Geminicoccus roseus DSM 18922: one gene and its partner. Each later gene encodes a partner of the first gene's protein in a complex. Links are inferred from orthologs where the notes say so. Each region holds a gene or a part of one and is shown on either strand. Other genes may lie near its edges.

Region 1 (3,862 bases):
CTGGCTGGTGCTGCCCGAACCCCTGGTCCGCCCGGTCGAGCGCCTGGCGCAGAACCTGTTCATCTCCACCCCGACCATCGCGCAGATCGCGGCGGCCGCAGCCTTGGACGCCGACGAGGAGCTGCGCCCGCGGGTGCAGACCTACCGGCACAACCGCGACATCCTCAAGAACGCCATGGCCGCGATCGGGCTGGACCGGATCGCGCCGCCGGACGGGGCATTCTATCTGTGGATCGACATCCGCGCCACCGGGCTGCCGGCCGGCACGCTGGCCAGCCGGCTGCTGCACGAGGCCCATGTCGCCGTCACCCCGGGCATGGATTTCGACCCGGTGGACGGCCAGCACTGGATCCGGCTGTCGTTCGCCGGCCCCACCGAGCGGATCCGGCTCGGGGCGGAGCGGCTGCAGGCCGCCCTCGCCCCGATCCTGGACCGGCCTGGCCTCAGCTCCCGGTAAGCCGGTTCCACCAGCCGCGCCGCACCGGACGGGCCGGCGCCTCGGCGGCAGCCGGCTCGGGAGCGGCCGGCTCGGGAGCGGCCGGCTCGTTCGCGGGCTCGGGCGCCGGCTGCGCGGCCGGCTCCGGAGCGGCGGGAGCCGGCGTGGCCGGCGCCTCGCTCGCTGCCGGTGCAGTCTCGGCCGGCGCGGGCGCCGCCTCGGCCTCGGCAGGCTGGGCCTTGGGCGCGGCCGCCTTCTTGGCCGGGGCGCGGCGACGCTTCGGCTTTTCCTCGGCCTCCGGTGCCGCCGCCTCGGCCGCGGCGGGCGCCGCCTTGGCGCGCGAGCGGGCCGGCGCCTTCTTGGCCTTGGCCGCAGGCTTGGCCGGGGCCTCCTCGGCCGCCTCGGCGACCGGCTTCTTGGCCCGGCTGCGCCGCTTCGGCTTTTCCGGGGCGGGCGCCTCGGCCGGCGCCTCCTCGGCAGCCGCGACCTCTTCGGCCGCGTCCTCCTCGTCGCTCACCTCGACCTGCGGGACCTCGACCGGCAGCGGCGCCACCAGCTCGGCCGGCAGCGGCACCACCGGGCTGTCGGCCGGCACCTGGTCGGGCACGGCCTCGGCCGGCTGCGGCGCGGCGAAGGACGCCGGCTCGGCCACCGCCTCGCCCTCGCCTTCCTCGTCGCCCTCGTCGCCGGAATCGTCGAGGTTCTGCTCGGCGCCGAACTGCTGCTCGCCGCCGCGATCGCCGCCACGACGGCGACGACGGCGCCGGCGGCGGCGCTTCTTGCCGCCGTCCTCGCCGTCCTCGGCGGACGGCGCCGCCGCGACCGGGGCGGCCATGGCCTCGTCCGGCGCGTCCTCGGCGCCCTCGGCCGCCTCGACCGGCTCGCGATAGGCCGGCTGCTCGATTGCCGGGGCTTCCGCCGCACGGTCCTCGGTGCGCTCGTCGCGACGGCCGCGGCGATCGCCGCGCCGGCCGCGACGGCCCTCGCCGCGGCGCTCGTCGCCGCCACGGCTGGCGGGACGCTCGACCAGCTCCTCGTCCTCGTCTTCGATCTCCGGCTCCTCGGCCGGCTCCTCCTCCAGGACCGGTGCCGCCACCGGGGCCGGCACGTCGATCGGCTTCTCGCGCCGCTCCAGGCGCTCCACGCCGATCTCGCCCGGGATCATCTGGTCGTCGCTGTCGACGAACACCCGCATCTGGTAGCGCTGCTCCATGCGGAACAGGGCGTCGCGCTTCTGGTTGAGCAGGTAGTAGGCGGCACTGCCCGGCACCACCACGCGCATCACCGCGGTCTCGCCGGCGATGCCGACCTCCTGGATGCGGCGCAGCGCGTGCAGGGCGCAGGATTCGGTGGAGCGGACCACGCCCAGGCCATGGCAGACCGGGCAGGTCTGGGTCGACAGCTCCTGCAGCGACGGGCGCATCCGCTGGCGCGACAGCTCCAGCAGGCCGAACTGGCTGATCTTGCCGATCTGCAGCCGGGCGCGGTCCATCTTCAGCGCGTCGCGCAGCCGGCGCTCGACCTGGCGCTCATGGCGCTGGTCGGCCATGTCGATGAAGTCGATCACGATCAGGCCGGCCAGGTCGCGCAGCCGCATCTGGCGCGCCACCTCGTCGGCGGCCTCCAGGTTGGTCTTGAGCGCGGTCTCGTCGATATGCCGCTCGCGGGTGGCGCGCCCGGAATTGACGTCGATCGCGGTGAGCGCCTCGGTGGTGTGGATCACGATCGTGCCGCCCGACGGCAGCTCGACCTTGGGCAGGTGCATCGCGTCCAGCTGGTCCTCGACGCCGTGGCGGAAGAACAGCGGCACCTCGTCGCGATACTGCTTCACCCGGCGCGAGCGCGACGGCATCAGCATGGTCATGATGCGCTTGGCCTGCTTGTAGGCCTCGTCGCCCTCGACCAGCACTTCCTCGATGTCGCGGCTGTAGAGGTCGCGCATCGCCCGCTTCACGAGGTCGCCTTCCTCGTAGATCAGGGACGGCGCCATGCTCTTGAGCGTGGTCTCGCGGATGTCCTCCCACTGGCGCAGGAGATATTCGTAGTCGCGGCGGATCTCGGCCTTGGTCCGCTCCTGGCCGGCGGTGCGGATGATCAGGCCCATGCCCTTCGGCACGTCCAGTTCCGCGGCGGCTTCCTTGAGGCGCTTGCGGTCCTCGGCGTCCTCGATCTTGCGGCTGATCCCGCCGCCGCGCGGGGTGTTGGGCATCAGCACGCAGTAGCGGCCGGCCAGCGACAGGTAGGTGGTCAGCGCCGCGCCCTTGGTGCCGCGCTCCTCCTTGACGACCTGCACCAGCATGATCTGCCGGCGCTTGATCACTTCCTGGATCTTGTAGCTGCGCAGCAGGCGCGCGCGCTTGCGGGCCAGATCGGCGTCGTCGTCGTCGTCGTCCGAGCCGTTGGCGTCGTCCTCGTCGGCGCGCGCCACCTCGTCGAGCATGGCGCGGTCGGCCTGCGGGATCTGGAAGTAGTCCGGATGGATCTCGGAAAAGGCCAAGAAGCCGTGCCGGTTGCCGCCATACTCGATGAAGGCCGCCTGGAGCGAGGGCTCCACGCGCGTCACCTTCGCGAGATAGACATTGCCCTTGATCTGCTTCTTGGTGGACGATTCAAAATCGAAATCGACCAATTGCTCGTCATTGAGAACGACGACCCGGGTCTCCTCCGGGTGGCCCGCATCGATCAACATACGTCGCGTCATCGAGTGGAATCTCCGCACGCATCCGGCGCGGCGCGCGCGCGCTTCCGCCAGGCACATGCTGTTCTAGGTCCGCGCGCCGACCGGCGCGCGAAACGGGTTGGCTCGCGGGCGGCGCCGCCTGCGAGACGAGGGGGGCCACGCTGTTCCGAGCCGACGAATCGACCATCGCACTTCTGCGGGGTTCGTCGTACGGCTGGCTTCCAACGTGGTGCATTGCGTTCAGGAAATGAGGGCCGACCCGGGAGTGCTCCAGCGGGTGAGCCTGTTGGTTGAGATGCGGCGGGATCGGCGCTATCCGAAGCATCGGGCTGCAAGCGATCGCAGGCCACGACGAACGGCACCGGATCCGCTCACACGCACGGGACTATAGAACCATCGATCCGCTGTCTCAATCACCAAGACATTGGACGGACATCGGAAGCGCAAGATGCGCCCCGGTACGTGTAAAAATGCTGGCGACGCTGGGTTTCATCCTGGCCTTGCTCGCGTTCGTCCTGGCCGCGCTTCCGGTCCAGGCCGCGGAGACCCGGATCTCCGGCCTGCGCTTTGGCATGCGCGACGCCCAGACGCGGATCGTTCTCGACCTGGACGCGAATGTCCCCACCGAGACCAACCTGTCGCCGGACCGCACCCAGCTCGAGGTGATCGTGCCGCAGGCGCGCTGGGCCCTGCCGATCGGACGGTTGCCCCAGCCGCGCGGCCTAGTGGATTCCTGGTACACCAGC
Region 2 (3,239 bases), 120 kb from region 1 along the record:
TTCCCGTCGTGGTCTCCTCATGATGGTCGGCCAGCGGCGCAGCCTTCTCGACTATCTGAAGAAGAAGGACGTGAACCGCTACAAGGCGCTCATCGAGCGTCTCGGCCTGCGCAAGTGATTGCAGGCGCCAGCTAGGCGCCACTGCGTCCGGCGCTCTCGTTCCCCCGGGTTCACCCGGGAGGACGGGAGCCGCCGGAGGCGGGCTGTTCTGCGAGGTGCGGACGGCCCGGCCCTCCCCCATCCAGCTACGTGTATGGATGCCGGATGGCGGGAGTAGACCCCGGCCGAACGTGACGGTTCGGGGCGACGAAGGGAAATTGGGGATATGTTCAACCTTACCCGCAAATCGACGACCTGGGCCGGCAAGCCGATCTCGCTGGAAAGCGGCAAGATCGCCCGCCAGGCGGACGGCGCGGTGCTGGCCACCCATGGCGAGACCGTCGTGCTCTGCACGGTTGTCGCAGCGAAAGAGAAGAAGCCCGGTCAGGATTTCTTCCCGCTGACCGTGAATTACCAGGAGAAGGCCTTCGCCGCGGGCAAGATCCCGGGCGGCTTCTTCAAGCGCGAGGGCCGGCCGTCGGAAAAGGAGACGCTGCTCTGTCGTCTCATCGACCGGCCGATCCGCCCGCTGTTCCCGGCCGAGTTCAAGAACGAGATCCAGGTCGTCTGCACCGTGCTGGCGCATGACGGCGAGACCGACACCGACATCATCTCGATGATCGGCGCGTCCGCGGCGCTCACCATTTCCGGCGTGCCGTTCCTGGGCCCGATCGCGGCCGCCAAGATCGGCTATGCCGACGGCGCCTATATCGTGAACCCGACCGTCGAGCAGCTGAAGACCTCCGAGCTCGACCTGGTCGTCGCCGGCACCTCCGACGCGGTGATGATGGTCGAATCGGAAGCCAAGGAGCTGTCCGAGGAGGTCATGCTGGGCGCCGTGATGCGCGGCCACCAGGAGATGCAGGCGATCATCGACCTGATCATCTCGTTCGCCGAGCAGTGCGCCAAGGAGCCCTGGGACTTGGTCGAGGCGGACAACGCCGCCCTGTCCTCGGAGCTCGAGAAGCTGGTCGCCGCCGACCTGCGCGCCGCCTACTCCGAGAAGGGCAAGCAGGCCCGCCACGAGAAGGTCGCCGCCGCCCGCGCCAAGATCGCGGCGCAGTGGCCGGACGCCGACATCGACCAGAAGGCGCAGCTCAAGAGCCTGTTCAAGGATCTCGAGGCCAAGATCGTCCGCGGCAGCATCCTCGACACCAAGCAGCGCATCGACGGGCGTGACCTCGTCACCGTCCGCCCGATCTCCGCGGAAGTCGGCGTCCTGCCGCGCGTCCACGGATCGGCGCTGTTCACCCGCGGCGAGACCCAGGCGATCGTGGTCGCCACGCTCGGCACCGGCCAGGACGAGCAGATCGTCGACGACCTGACCGGCGATTCGCGCAACCATTACATGCTGCACTACAACTTCCCGCCTTACTCGGTGGGCGAGACCGGCCGCATGGGGTCGCCCGGACGCCGCGAGATCGGCCATGGCAAGCTGGCCTGGCGCGCGACGCACCCGGTCCTGCCGGCCAAGGACCAGTTCCCCTACACGATCCGCGTGGTCTCGGAGATCACCGAGAGCAACGGCTCGTCCTCGATGGCGTCGGTCTGCGGCGCGTCGCTGGCGATGATGGACGCGGGCGTGCCGCTGGCGCGGCCGGTGGCCGGCATCGCGATGGGCCTGATCAAGGAAGGCGAGCGCTTCGCGGTGCTTTCCGACATCCTGGGCGACGAGGACCATCTCGGCGACATGGACTTCAAGGTCGCGGGCACCGATGCCGGCGTGACCGCGCTGCAGATGGACATCAAGATCGCCGGCATCACCGAGGAGATCATGAAGATCGCCTTGGAGCAGGCGAAGGGTGGCCGGCTGCACATCCTGGGCGAGATGGCCAAGGGGATCGGGCAGGTCCGCGAGGAGATGCGCGACACCGTGCCGAGGGTCGTGCAGATCCAGATCCCGACCGACAAGATCGGCGCGGTGATCGGGCCGGGCGGCAAGATGATCCGCGAGATCTGCGAGGTCACCGGCGCCAAGATCGACATCAGCGACGACGGCACCGTCAAGATCGCCTCCTCCGACGCGGTCAAGGGCCAGCAGGCGGTCGACTGGGTGCGCGGGCTGACCGCGACGCCGGAGATCGGCGCGATCTACAACGGCAAGGTCGTCCGGATCGTCGATTTCGGAGCGTTCGTGAACTTCATGGGCAACCATGACGGTCTCCTGCACATCTCCGAGATCAAGAACGAGCGGATCGCCAAGGTGACCGACGTCCTCAAGGAGGGCGACCAGGTCAAGGTGGTGATCCTGGCGATCGACGATCGCGGCAAGGTCAAGCTGTCGATGCGTGCCGTCGACCAGGAGACCGGCGAGCGCATCGAGGTCGAGCGTCGCCCGCGGCGCGAGGATGACGGCGAATACCGTCCGGACCGCGGCGAGCGCTCGGGCGGTGATCGCCCTGATCGTGGTGGCGAGCGCGAAGGCGGCTTCCGCCGCCGCGGCGGCGACGACCGCCCGCGCCGCTCCCGCGACGACTGATGGACGGGGCCCGGTGATCCGATCCGGTCGGCCACGCATGGTGACCGGCTTGTCTTGTTGCCGGGCCGCTCCATCTCCATACTATCATTGCTGCTCACATGGCCGAGAGCGCTCATGGCGCTCCGGACCCGCATAGTTCGAGGCGTGGCGCCCGAATTGTGGCAGGATGGCAAGAGCAGGCCGAAAGATCCCAGGTAGGCGTTAGATGACCGCAGCTTCGATCGTCGAGCCGATGTTCCTGTCCGGAGCGTCGGTATGGCCGCTGGTGGAAGGCGGCAAAGGCGTGGCCGCATCCAACGGCACCAGTGCCGGCGCCTGGGCGGCGGCCGGCGGTGTCGGCACGATCTCCGGCGTGAATGCCGACCTCATCGACGACAACGGCGAGTACGTCCCGCTCATCTACAAGGGCCGCGACCGCCAGGCGCGCCACGAGGAACTGGTGGAGTATTCCACCAGGGGCGCCATCAGCCAGGCGCGGATCGCGCATGAGCTGCGCAACGGCGAGGGCCGCATCCACCTCAACGTGCTCTGGGAGATGGGCGGCTGCGAGCGGGTCCTGACCGGGGTGCTGGAAGGCGCCAAGGGCCTGATCCACGGCGTCACCTGCGGGGCGGGGATGCCCTACCGGCTGGCCGAGATCTGCGCGAAGCACGAGGTCAAC

What was found. Proteins that work in one complex are often made in the same cells at the same time.
Region 2: the proteins of GEMRO_RS0118265 (region 1) and pnp are in contact, whole or in part, in a cryo-EM structure (PDB 9QH0), measured with the Escherichia coli proteins. The link is inferred for Geminicoccus roseus DSM 18922 from one-to-one orthologs.

Annotation. Positions count from the first base shown.
Region 1 is NZ_KE386572.1:3,662,238-3,666,099, reverse strand. Bases 244-3,529 are described here. They hold GEMRO_RS0118265 (Rne/Rng family ribonuclease), read right to left. Parts: upstream 3,138-3,529; coding sequence 444-3,137; downstream 244-443. Other genes in these bases: GEMRO_RS30420 (pyridoxal phosphate-dependent aminotransferase), read left to right, coding at 244-457. In the rest of the region: more of GEMRO_RS30420, read left to right, coding at 1-243; GEMRO_RS0118260 (N-acetylmuramoyl-L-alanine amidase family protein), read left to right, coding at 3,587-3,862. UniProt on the Escherichia coli protein: Endoribonuclease that plays a central role in RNA processing and decay. Required for the maturation of 5S and 16S rRNAs and the majority of tRNAs. Also involved in the degradation of most mRNAs.
Region 2 is NZ_KE386572.1:3,786,576-3,789,814, reverse strand. What follows is about bases 1-2,951. They hold pnp (polyribonucleotide nucleotidyltransferase), read left to right. Parts: upstream 1-325; coding sequence 326-2,578; downstream 2,579-2,951. Other genes in these bases: GEMRO_RS0118860 (NAD(P)H-dependent flavin oxidoreductase), read left to right, coding at 2,784-2,951; rpsO (30S ribosomal protein S15), read left to right, coding at 1-118. Outside these bases: more of GEMRO_RS0118860, read left to right, coding at 2,952-3,239. UniProt on the Escherichia coli protein: Involved in mRNA degradation. Catalyzes the phosphorolysis of single-stranded polyribonucleotides processively in the 3'- to 5'-direction. Also involved, along with RNase II, in tRNA processing.